One region of the Variovorax sp. P4_D9 genome, then DNA from elsewhere that is predicted to be linked to it. Evidence: predicted binding sites of a transcription regulator. Region 1 holds the regulator's gene; the other holds the start of a gene.
What was found. The regulator NrdR, encoded in region 1, represses ribonucleotide reductase genes. The targets are predictions, from matches to a motif close to CACNANATNTNGTG.
Positions count from the first base shown of each region.

Region 2: AC1DY5_RS00020 (ribonucleoside-diphosphate reductase subunit alpha) is a predicted target of NrdR. The motif match lies at 3,232-3,245, and genes of this name have one in related genera.

Region 1 is NZ_JBFUIU010000150.1:5,518-10,774, reverse strand. Features, by position in the region: gene AC1DY5_RS17800 (DUF748 domain-containing protein) at 1-684, opposite strand, end outside; gene AC1DY5_RS17795 (lytic transglycosylase domain-containing protein) at 1,278-2,120, shown strand; ZMP/ZTP riboswitch at 2,155-2,284, shown strand; gene glyA (serine hydroxymethyltransferase) at 2,326-3,570, shown strand; gene nrdR (transcriptional regulator NrdR) at 3,586-4,029, shown strand; gene AC1DY5_RS17780 (GspH/FimT family protein) at 4,182-4,721, shown strand; gene AC1DY5_RS17775 (hypothetical protein) at 4,715-5,056, shown strand; gene AC1DY5_RS17770 (type IV pilin protein) at 5,239-5,257, shown strand, end outside.
Region 2 is NZ_JBFUIU010000001.1:64-6,331, forward strand. Features, by position in the region: partial or broken gene AC1DY5_RS00005 (sensor histidine kinase) at 1-883, shown strand, start outside; gene AC1DY5_RS00010 (sigma-54-dependent transcriptional regulator) at 888-2,420, shown strand; gene ampD (1,6-anhydro-N-acetylmuramyl-L-alanine amidase AmpD) at 2,398-3,009, shown strand; gene AC1DY5_RS00020 (ribonucleoside-diphosphate reductase subunit alpha) at 3,358-6,268, shown strand, end outside.

The DNA.
Region 1 (5,257 bases):
TTGGGCGTCAGTCTTGCGGTTGTCGGCGAAGGGCGTCGACTGCGCGGCCGAATCGAACTTGCTGCCGTTCAGGACGAACGCCAGCTTCGGCTCGGTCTTGATCTCGCGTTTCGACGCCAGGTTGCTGAGAAAGGGCACGCTGAGCGCGAAATCGCGCAATTCATGCCGGCGCTTGACGGTCTCGTCGACGAAATCGACAGCGCCGTCAGTGATCGCGATGTTGTAGATGGCGAAGCCCGGCAGCCCTTTCGCGGGCGCATCGGGCGGCTCCGGTGCCCCCTTCAGCCTGGCCAGGATGTCGTCGAAGTCGTAGCGGCCATCGGCCAGGTGCGTCAGTTGAATCGCCGGCGCCTCGATCCGGACCGCATCGATCACCGGCGCAAGGCGCAGGATCGACTGCAGCTCGGCATCGAGGTAGAGACGCTTCACCGCCACCTGGGGCTGGCTGCCGTCGGCCGTGGCGATGCGTAGGTCGCTCACGGCGAGTTCGAGCGTCCAGGGCTTGAAGTCGATCTTGCCGACCGTGACCTGGCGCCCCAGCTTCTCGCTGGCGATCTTCTGGACCTGCCCCTTGACGATCGGCGGTATCGCGAGCCAGGCGATCAACCAGACCGCCAGCAGGACCAGCAGGGCCATTCCCCCGCGCCGCACCCATTTGTTCTGTTTCAGCAAAGCAGCATTCATCGAGGGGGGAGTGTGCCCCAAACGCCATGCGGTCCGCAGAAACAGAAAGCCCGGCGGCTCGACGCGAAGTCAGGCCTCCGGGCTCGATGGCGGGCGCAACGCCCATGCCATCTTTTCGCTCGACCGGAAGTTCAATCGTTCCGGTCATGCTGGCAGCAAGGGATTGCCACCGTTGGGCCGCAGCCGCTGGACCGTCGGATTTCTCGTCGGGCCACTGGACCTTGGTAGACGCCTGATAGCTCAGGCCACTTCAGCGTACGCGCTGTCGACCGCGATTGCAAATCGCGTTTTCAATGGATCTTCAGGCGTCGATTCGTGCACTATTTCATACATTTCTTGCATCAAAATTAGAATATCAAGCTTAGTTCTTATTCTTGACTGTGTATTTAGCCACTCCTAGAATGCCTTCCATACCGAGCCGCCAAGCGGCCGGATCCTCCAAAAATCCGCTGCCGGCATCTGCCGGCTTGATCAGGCGGCCGCGCCCTCTCCCCTTTTTCGCGCGGACCTGATTCGTACCAATCCAAGCGCCGCTTCCCTCTTCTTCGTCCGCCGTGGCGTCGCAACCGGGTGCCGCACAGAAAGGAAGAGCGATGAAACAGGCGTTAGATGCCACGGCCCGGGGGGTAAGGACCTTCGTGTCCGACGTGGTCGACGGCTTCTTCGAGATCACTCACAACAGCTTCGCCCTGCTCGGCCTGGCGACCGTGTTCGCGGTGCTGGCGCTGGCCGCCCGCCCCGACCTGCGCCAGACCGGCGAGGAGCAGCTGATGGGCTGGCTGCAGTCCCGCAAGCCGGTGCCCGAAGTCTCGGTCTCCGACCTCGAGCCCACCGCGATCGAGCGCACCACCGCGGCCAGCCCGCAGGTGCTGCCGAAGCCGCAGGCCGCGGTCGCCTACTGGCTCAGCAAGAAATACCGCGTGGCGGCCGAGCCGCTGAGCGTGCTGGTCGCCGAGGCCTTCGATCTCGGCAAGAAGACCAAGCTCGATCCGACCCTGATCCTGGCCATCATGGCGGTCGAATCCAGCTTCAACCCCTTCGCCCAGAGCCAGGTCGGCGCCCAGGGCCTGATGCAGGTGATGACCCGGGTCCATGGCGAGAAATACGAAAGCGCCGGCGGCACCCTGACCGCCTTTGACCCGGTGACGAACATGCGCGTCGGCGTCAAGGTGCTGCAGGAATGCATCGCCCGTGCCGGCTCGCTCGAGGGCGGCCTGCGCTACTACGTCGGCGCCGCCAACCTCAACGATGACGGCGGCTACGCCGGCAAGGTGCTGGCCGAGCACGAGCGGCTGCGCCAAGTCGTGTCCGGCCGTTCCCCGCCCACGACCGCGCCGACGCTGAAGGCCAACCCGGTCCAGGTGGTGGCGCCGCCGAACGCGCCGAAGCGCGCCGACCCCGACCCGCAGCAGGTCGCGCTGCTGGGCGATTCGTAGGTCTTTGGCGGCGGCTCGCGCCGTCGGCTACACTCGGCCAGCACGCGACTGGCGATAGGCGCAACCCTTTTCAGGTGCATTGCGCTGACGTGGACTACCACTGGGAAGCGTGCCGCCTGCGGTCTTTCTTGGCAGGTGTTTAGCCGTTCGCCTGGGCAGCCCTTGTTTGGTTGAAGAACAAGGACCATCGTCTTGAAGGACTGCCATGTACCACCGCAATATCCTGGTCGAACAGACCGACCCTGAAATCTGGGCTGCCATCCAGGCCGAGAACGCCCGCCAGGAACACCACATCGAGCTGATCGCGAGCGAGAACTACGCCTCGCCGGCCGTCATGGCGGCCCAGGGCTCGCAGCTCACCAACAAGTACGCCGAAGGCTATCCCGGCAAGCGCTACTACGGCGGCTGCGAGCACGTCGACGTCGCCGAGCAACTGGCCATCGACCGCATCAAGCAGCTCTTCGGCGCCGACGCCGCCAACGTGCAGCCGCATTGCGGCGCCTCGGCCAACGAAGCCGTGATGCTGGCCTTCCTGAAGCCCGGCGACACCATCATGGGCATGAGCCTGGCCGAAGGCGGCCACCTGACCCACGGCATGCCCCTCAACATGAGCGGCAAGTGGTTCAACGTGGTGAGCTACGGCCTGAACGCCGAAGAAGCCATCGACTACGACGCCATGGAACGCAAGGCGCACGAGCACCTGCCCAAGCTGATCATCGCGGGCGCCTCGGCCTACTCGCTGCGGATCGACTTCGAACGCTTCGCCAAGGTCGCCAAGGACGTCGGCGCGATCTTCATGGTCGACATCGCCCACTACGCCGGCCTGGTGGCTGCGGGCGTCTACCCGAACCCGGTGCCGCACGCCGACGTCGTCACCTCGACCACCCACAAGAGCCTGCGCGGCCCGCGCGGCGGCATCATCCTGATGAAGTCGCAGCACGAGAAAGCCATCAACAGCGCGATCTTCCCGGGCCTGCAGGGCGGGCCGCTGATGCACGTGATCGCTGCCAAGGCGGTGGCCTTCAAGGAAGCGCTGTCGCCCGAGTTCAAGGCCTACCAGCAACAGGTGGTCACCAATGCCCGGATCGTCGCCGAGACGCTGACCGAGCGCGGACTGCGCATCGTCAGCGGCCGCACCGAGAGCCACCTGATGCTGGTCGACCTGCGCGCCAAGGGGATCACCGGCAAGGAAGCCGAGGCTGTGCTGGGCGCCGCCCACATGACGATCAACAAGAACGCAATCCCGAACGACCCCGAGAGGCCGATGGTCACCAGCGGCGTGCGCATCGGCACGCCCGCGATGACCACCCGCGGCTTCAAGGATGAAGAGGCGCGCGCCACCGCCAACCTGGTCGCTGACGTGCTCGACAACCCGCGCGACGCGGCGAACATCGATGCGGTGCGGGCCAAGGTGCATGCGCTGACCAGCCGCTTCCCCGTCTATAAATAAGCAGCGAAGCCCTGCATGAAGTGCCCCTTCTGCGGTCACCTCGAAACCCAGGTTGTCGAGACCCGGGTGTCGGAGGACGGCGACTTCGTGCGGCGCCGGCGCCAGTGCAGCGGCTGCGACAAGCGCTTCACCACCTACGAACGGCCGGACGTCAACTTTCCGGTGGTTGTCAAGAAGGACGGCAGCCGGGCCGACTTCGACACAGCCAAGGTGCGCGCCTCGATGATGCTGGCGCTGCGCAAGCGGCCCGTGAGCATCGAGCAAATCGACAACGCGCTGCTGCGCATCGAGCAGAAGCTGCTGTCCAGCGGCTGGCGCGAGATCGAATCGACCAAGGTCGGCGAGCTCGTGATGCGCGAGCTCAAGAAACTCGACAAGGTGGCCTACGTCCGCTTCGCTTCGGTCTATCGGAGCTTCGAGGACGTGGACGAATTCAGGCAGCTGCTCCGGGACATCTGAGCCCGCCGGACGGGCTCGGATTGTCGCGAACTTTGTCCTGAATCGTCGCTGCGGCCCGCCGTCCGACCGCACGCGCGCAAGGGCGGCCCGGCAGGCTCCCCGATGTCGCAGGAGGGGGGCGACCCTTCTTAGCATTCGGCTCCTCATGCCCGATGCGCTCCCACTTCCGCCCTCCCAGGCCCTCTCGTCCCTGGCCGCTTCACGCTGGTCGAAGGGCTGGTGGTGCTCGCTATCGTCGCGATCCTGGCCGGGCTCGCGATGCCAGGCTTCGGCCGGACCCTCGAGCGATACCGGCTGCGCACCGAGGAAGACCTCCGGTCCGCCCTCTACGTGGCCCGCTCGGAAGCGTCCGGCGCGGCGGCCGCGTCACGCTGCGCAGGGCTTCGGGCGGCGGGTGCACACCGGTGAGCGACAAGGACTGGAGCTGCGGCTGGACGGTCTACGGCCAACGCGACCCCGGCGAAGCGCTGATCCTGGACTGGCCACCGCCCCGCGGCTTCCAGGCGACGGTCAGCGTCGCCAGCCCTTCGACCTACCTGAACCTAAACCGCATGGGCCGCTTCCACAACATGGGCGCCTTCCAGCAGTTCACGCTCAGGCCTCAGGGCAGTACCGACGGCCCAGCCGCGCGTGTCCTGTGCATGTCTTCCGCCGGCCGGCTCCAGACCCTCCAGGGCACCGACCAATGCTGAGCAACGCCGGCGCCCGCGCCTGCAGCGGGGCACAACGCTGCTCGAATCCCTGGACCGACGGGCGCGTCGGCCTGGTGGCCCAGACCGTGCGGGTCGACAGCGCACGGGGCGCCGGCACCGTGTCATCGCATCCGGTGCCGTACGCCGGCAGCGAAGCCCGGCGAGGCTGGTTCCTCGACCTGCCGCTGCCGGCGAGCGCGAACCCGGGCTCGACATCCTCAACGGCTCTGCGCCCCGATCGACGCTCTACGCCCACCTGCCGCCTGCAATCGGCGGCCAGCCTTCGCGCCTGGAGGCCGACCTCGGCGTGGGCATCCGCAGCGGCGAGCGGTTGATGTCGGCGCCCGGCTGGCCGGTGGCGCCGCCCATGCAACGCCTGGACAGCATCCCGCTGCGCCCGAGTTGGCGGCAGCTGCAAGGACTCGCCGTCGCCGGCGCGGCTTCATGACCGAGTTGCTGGTGGTCCTGGCACTGGTCGCCATCCTCGCGGCAGGCGCTCCCGAGCCACCGGGCCCATGTGCAGCGCAGCCTGCGCG
Region 2 (6,268 bases), on a different contig from region 1:
GGCACAACAGACCTTTGCGCGGCGCACGCCACAGTCGAAGGAGATCCCGCTCGCCCAGTCCCAGGGGGCGGCGCGCGAAGTGCGCGTGCGCACGCGCCTGACCCGCTCGCTCGACCCGAACTCCGACAGCCTCTGCGTGATGTTCCTGCAGGACCTGCGCGAACTCGAGGCCCGCATCCGCACCGAGAAGCTGGCCGCCATGGGCCGCATGTCGGCCGCGGTGGCGCACGAGATCCGCAATCCGTTGGCCGCCATCACACAGGCCAGCGCGCTGCTGGCCGAGGACCTGGTCGATCCGGCGCATCGCCAGTTGACGACCATGGTGCAGCAGAACGCGCAGCGCCTGGCGCGGATCGTCGACGACGTGCTTGATGTCGCGCGAGCTCGCCAGCAGCGCGTGCTGCCGCTCGGCGAACAGCTGTCGCTCGATGCCACCGTGCGCACGCTGGCCGAGGAATGGGTGCTGCATTCGCAGCGCCAGGGCGTCGTGCTGGCGCTCGACGCCCCCGGCAGCGACGTCCGCTTCGACGTCGAGCACCTGCGCCGCATCCTCGTGAACCTGCTCGACAACGCGGCCCGCTACGCGGGGGACCGCGACGGCTCGATCCAGGTCACGACCCGGCTCAATGCCGCCGGCCGGGCCACGCTGCAGATCTGGAGCGACGGCGCGCCGCTCGAACCAGCGGTGCAGCGGCATCTGTTCGAGCCCTTCTTCTCCTCCGAGAGCCGTTCGAGCGGACTGGGCCTTTTTCTATGTCGGGAACTGTGCGAGCGGCACGGCGCCACCATCGGCTACGAGCGCCGCGCGCTGTCGGCATCGGGCGCCGAAGGTAACGAGTTCTTCGTTTCGTTTGCCGCGGCCGAGACCCGGCTGACACAATAGCCGCGTGAGCACACCCAACCCGTCCGCATCGCGCCCCGCCCAGATCCTGGTCGTCGACGACGAGCCCGACCTGCGCACGCTCTACGAACTCACGCTGTTGCGCGAAGGCTACCGGGTCGAGGCCGCCGGCAGCGTCGCCGAGGCCTCGCAGCACCTGGACGCCGGCCGCTTCGATGCCGTGATCACCGACATGCGCCTGCCCGACGGGCTCGGCATGCAGATCCTGCAGCGGATCCAGCAGGACCAGCGCAGCGAGCGCTGCGTCGTGATGACCGCCTACGGCTCGGCCGAGAACGCGGTCGAGGCCCTCAAGGCCGGCGCCTTCGACTACCTGACCAAGCCGGTCGATCTGAAGCAGTTCCGGACCGTGGTCGCTTCCGCGGTGCGGGCCACCGCGCAGTGGGGCAGCACCAGCGTCGCGCGGCCGGTCGACGAACGGGCCGAGGACGGCGTCAGGATCGCCATCCCGATCGGCAGCGGCGGCGCGGCCGCGCTCGAGCGCCTGGTCGGCGACTCGGAACCGATGCGCATCGTCAAGGCGCGCATCGCCAAGGTGGCGCGCGGCATGGCCCCGGTTCTGGTGCGCGGCGAATCCGGTACCGGCAAGGAACTGGTCGCCCGCGCCGTGCACGCCTGCAGCCAGCGCAGCGACGGCCCCTTTGTCGCGGTCAACTGCGGCGCCATTCCCGAGAACCTGCTCGAGGCCGAGTTCTTCGGCGCCCGCAAGGGCTCCTACACCGGATCCTCGCAAGATCGCGACGGCTATTTCCAGGCCGCCCGCGGCGGCACGCTGTTCCTCGACGAAATCGGCGACCTGCCGCTGGCGATGCAATCCAAGCTGCTGCGCGCGATCCAGGAGCGCAGCGTGCGGCCGATCGGCTCGACCCAGGAGGACGCAGTCGACGTTCGAATCGTCAGCGCGACCCACAAGGACTTGCAGGCCGAGGTGCAGGCCAGCCGGTTCCGGCAAGATCTTTTCTACCGCCTCAACGTGATCGAGATCGCGGTGCCGGCCCTGCGCGAGCGCCGCGGCGACCTGCCGGCGCTGTGCAAGGCCTTGCTGGCGCGCATCGCGCGCGACTCCGGCATGCCGGTGCCGACGCTGTCGACCGAGGTGCTGCAGCGGCTGTCGGAGCATCCGCTCCATGGCAACGTGCGCGAACTCGAGAACCTGCTGCACCGCGCCGTGGCCTTGAGCGACGGCGACATGCTGCACCTCGACTTCGCCGGCAGCACGACGCTGCCGGCCGAAGCGCAGTTGTCGGAACCCGCGCCGCCGGCCTACCTGTCCGCGCCCGCCTCCGCCACGCCCGCGCCGTCGAAGGCGGCGCCCGAAGTGCCCAGCGACCTGCAGAGCTACCTCGACCAGCAAGAGCGCGAGATCCTGGTCCGGGCGCTGCAAGAGACCGGCTTCAACCGCACCGCCGCAGCGGCCCGGCTCGGCCTGAGCCTGCGCCAGATCCGCTACCGGATCGCACGCCTGGGCATCGCGACCCCGAACGGCGACGACCCCCATGGCTTCGGCGTCGACGACTGAAGCCGAAGCCCCCGCCGGTCTCTGGAAGAACGGCTGGTATCGCTTCGCGCGGACCCTTCGCTCGCCCAACTTCGGGCCGCGCCCTGCAGAGGCCGAGATCGATCTGATCGTGCTGCATTCGATCAGCCTGCCGCCCGGCCAATACGGCGGCGACGAGGTCCAGCAACTCTTCACGAATCGCCTCGACTGGGATGCGCACCCTTATTTCGGCAGCATCCGCGGCCTCGAGGTGTCGGCGCACTTCTATGTGCGGCGCAACGGCGAGCTGTGGCAATTCGTCAGCTGTGACGACCGTGCCTGGCATGCCGGTGCGTCCTTCTGGCGTGGCCGCGCCAATTGCAACGATGATTCGATTGGCATCGAACTCGAGGGCATCGAGGGCGGGCCGTTCGAACCCGCGCAATACGAAACCCTGACCAGCCTGTGTCCCGCAATCGCGCAGCGCCATGCGATCCGCTACATCGCCGGCCATCAGCACATCGCGCCGGGCCGCAAGGAGGACCCCGGCGCCGGCTTCGACTGGCAGCTGCTGCAGGCGCAACTAGGCTGGGACCCCGCCATGCTTCCGCCGGGCGCGATAGGCCGCTAGTTTTTTTCAATCGGCCGGCGGCACGCGATGCGTCGCTGAACCGACGTGGCTGCGACGGCCCTGCCGCTGTTCAGGCGTAGCAACCATGCGCTTTCCAGGCTCAAAAGCAGCGGAAACGCCCGCCAGCCGCGGGCTGCGCTACCGTCGTTCAACGGCCACGGGGCAGAAGCGCGATCCGGCCTCCCCGGGGCCATTTTCACAATCGTTGATATTCGTAGAAAACACTACATCTAGTGGGTTGTAGGCCCGTGAGACCCTAGATATAGTGTGCCCTGCCCGGCGCCCAACGCCCAAAACCATGGCCGCACTGGCACCGCCGCCCGAACAAGAAAGCCAACCGAGGATCGCATGCAAACTGCCCTGAACACCCCCTCCGCCTCCCGCGCTGTTTCCTCGACGCCGCAGCAGCGCGACGTCGCCGGCTCGCCCACCGGCAATGCGCTGGCCCACTACCAGATCATCCGCCGCAACGGCGCGGTGGTGCCCTTCGAGCCGAACAAGATCGCGATCGCGATGATGAAGGCCTTCCTCGCGGTGCACGGCACCCAGGGCGCGGCCTCCGCCAGCGTGCGCGAGACGGTCGACACCCTGACCCAGGCCGTGGTCCGCGCCATGGTGCGCTCGCGTCCGGGCGGCGGCACCTTCCACATCGAGGACGTGCAGGACCAGGACGAGCTCGGCCTGATGCGCGGCGGCCACCACGAGATCGCCCGTGCCTACGTGCTCTACCGCGAGCGCCGCAGCCAGGAGCGTCTGAAGCAGGGCGAACAGGACGCGCCGATCGCGGTCTCCACGCTGCACGTGCTGGACCGCGGCGAGCGCGTCGCGCTCGACCTCAACGACCTCAAGGACCTGATCGAATCGGCCTGCGTCGGCCTCGGCGACAGCATCACGGCCAGCCCGATCGTGGCCGAGACGATGCGCAACCTCTACGACGGCGTGCCGCTCGACGAGGTCTACAAGGCCTCGATCCTGGCGGCCCGCACGCTGATCGAGAAAGACCCCGACTACACCTTCGCCACCGCCCGCCTGCTGTTGCACACGATCTTCAAGGAAGTCATCGGCCGCGAAGTGCCGCTGGCCGAACGGGCCCAGGCCTACGCCGACTACTTCCCGCACTTCATCAAGAAGGGCGTCGACAACGAGCTGCTCGACGAGAAGCTGCTGCAGTTCGACTTGGCCCGCCTGGGCGCCGCCCTCAAGCCCGAGCGCGACCTGCAGTTCGACTACCTCGGCCTGCAGACGCTCTACGACCGCTACTTCCTGCACGTGCGCAAGTCGCGCATCGAGCTGCCGCAGGCCTTCTTCATGCGCGTCGCGATGGGCCTGTCGCTCAACGAGATCGACCGCGAAGCCCGCGCCATCGAGTTCTACGAGGTGATGTCCTCGTTCGACTTCATGTCGAGCACGCCGACCCTGTTCAACAGCGGCACCCTGCGCTCGCAGCTGTCGAGCTGCTACCTCACCACCGTGCCCGACGACCTCGACGGCATCTACGAGTCGATCAAGGAAAACGCGCTGCTGTCGAAGTTCGCCGGCGGCCTGGGCAACGACTGGACCCGCGTGCGCGCGCTCGGCAGCCATATCAAGGGCACCAACGGCGAATCGCAGGGCGTCGTGCCCTTCCTCAAGGTGGTCAACGACACCGCGGTGGCGGTCAACCAGGGCGGCAAGCGCAAGGGCGCGGTCTGCACCTACCTGGAAACCTGGCACCTCGACATCGAGGAATTCCTCGAGCTGCGCAAGAACACCGGCGACGACCGCCGCCGCACGCACGACATGAACACCGCCAACTGGATCCCCGACCTGTTCATGCGCCGCGTGATGGAAAAGGGCAGCTGGACCCTGTTCTCGCCGTCCAACGTGCCCGATCTGCACGACAAGTTCGGCCTCGACTTCGAGACCGCCTACGTGGCCTACGAAGAAAAGGCCGCGCGCGGCGAGATCAAGCCCAGCCGCACCCTGCAGGCCACCGACCTGTGGCGCAAGATGCTCACGATGCTGTTCGAGACCGGCCATCCCTGGATCACCTTCAAGGACGCCTGCAACGTGCGCTCGCCGCAGCAGCACGCCGGCGTGGTCCATTCGTCGAACCTCTGCACCGAGATCACGCTGAACACCAGCGACACCGAAACCGCGGTCTGCAACCTCGGCTCGGTCAACCTGCTGCAGCACCTGAAGGACGGCAAGGTCGATCAGGCCAAGCTCCAGCGCACCATCGCGACCGCGATGCGGATGCTCGACAACGTGATCGACATCAATTACTACGCGGTCAAGAAGGCGCGCGACTCCAACCTGCGGCACCGCCCGGTCGGCCTCGGCCTGATGGGCTTCCAGGACGCGCTGTACGAACTGCGCATCCCCTACGCCTCGCAGGAAGCCGTGCAGTTCGCCGACGAATCGATGGAAGCGATCTGCTACCACGCCTACTGGGCCTCGACCGAGCTGGCGCGCGAACGCGGCAAGTACTCGAGCTACAAGGGCTCGCTGTGGGACAAGGGCGTGCTGCCGCCCGACACACTCGACCTGCTCGAGAAGGCCCGCGGCGGCTACGTCGAGGTCGACCGCTCGGCCACCCTCGACTGGGACGCGCTGCGCCAGAAGATCAAGGCCGACGGCATGCGCAACTCGAACTGCGTCGCCATCGCACCGACCGCGACCATCTCGAACATCATCGGCGTCGACGCCTCGATCGAACCCTGCTTCGGCAACCTGTCGGTCAAGTCGAACCTGTCGGGCGAGTTCACGGTCATCAACCACTACCTGGTGCGTGACCTCAAGCGCCTTGGCCTGTGGGACGACGTGATGGTGATGGACCTGAAGCACTTCGACGGCTCGCTGCGCCCGATCGATCGCGTGCCGCAGGACGTTAAGGCGCTCTACGCAACCGCCTTCGAAGTCGAGACCACCTGGCTGGTCGAGGCCGCGGCGCGGCGCCAGAAGTGGATCGACCAGGCGCAGTCGCTCAACATCTACATGGCCGGCGCATCGGGCAAGAAGCTCGACGACACCTACAAGCTGGCCTGGCTGCGCGGTCTCAAGACCACCTACTACCTGCGCACGCAGAGCGCGACGCACGCCGAGAAATCGACCGTGCAATCGGGTCGCTTGAACGCAGTGTCGTCGGGCAGCGGCGATGCATCGTCGGGCATGAGCGCACTCGAAGTGGCGGCGCTCGCAGCGCAAGCGCAGTTGAGCGCGATGCCCGCGACCGACATCGCGTTCTGCGGTGTCGACGACCCGACCTGCGAAGCCTGCC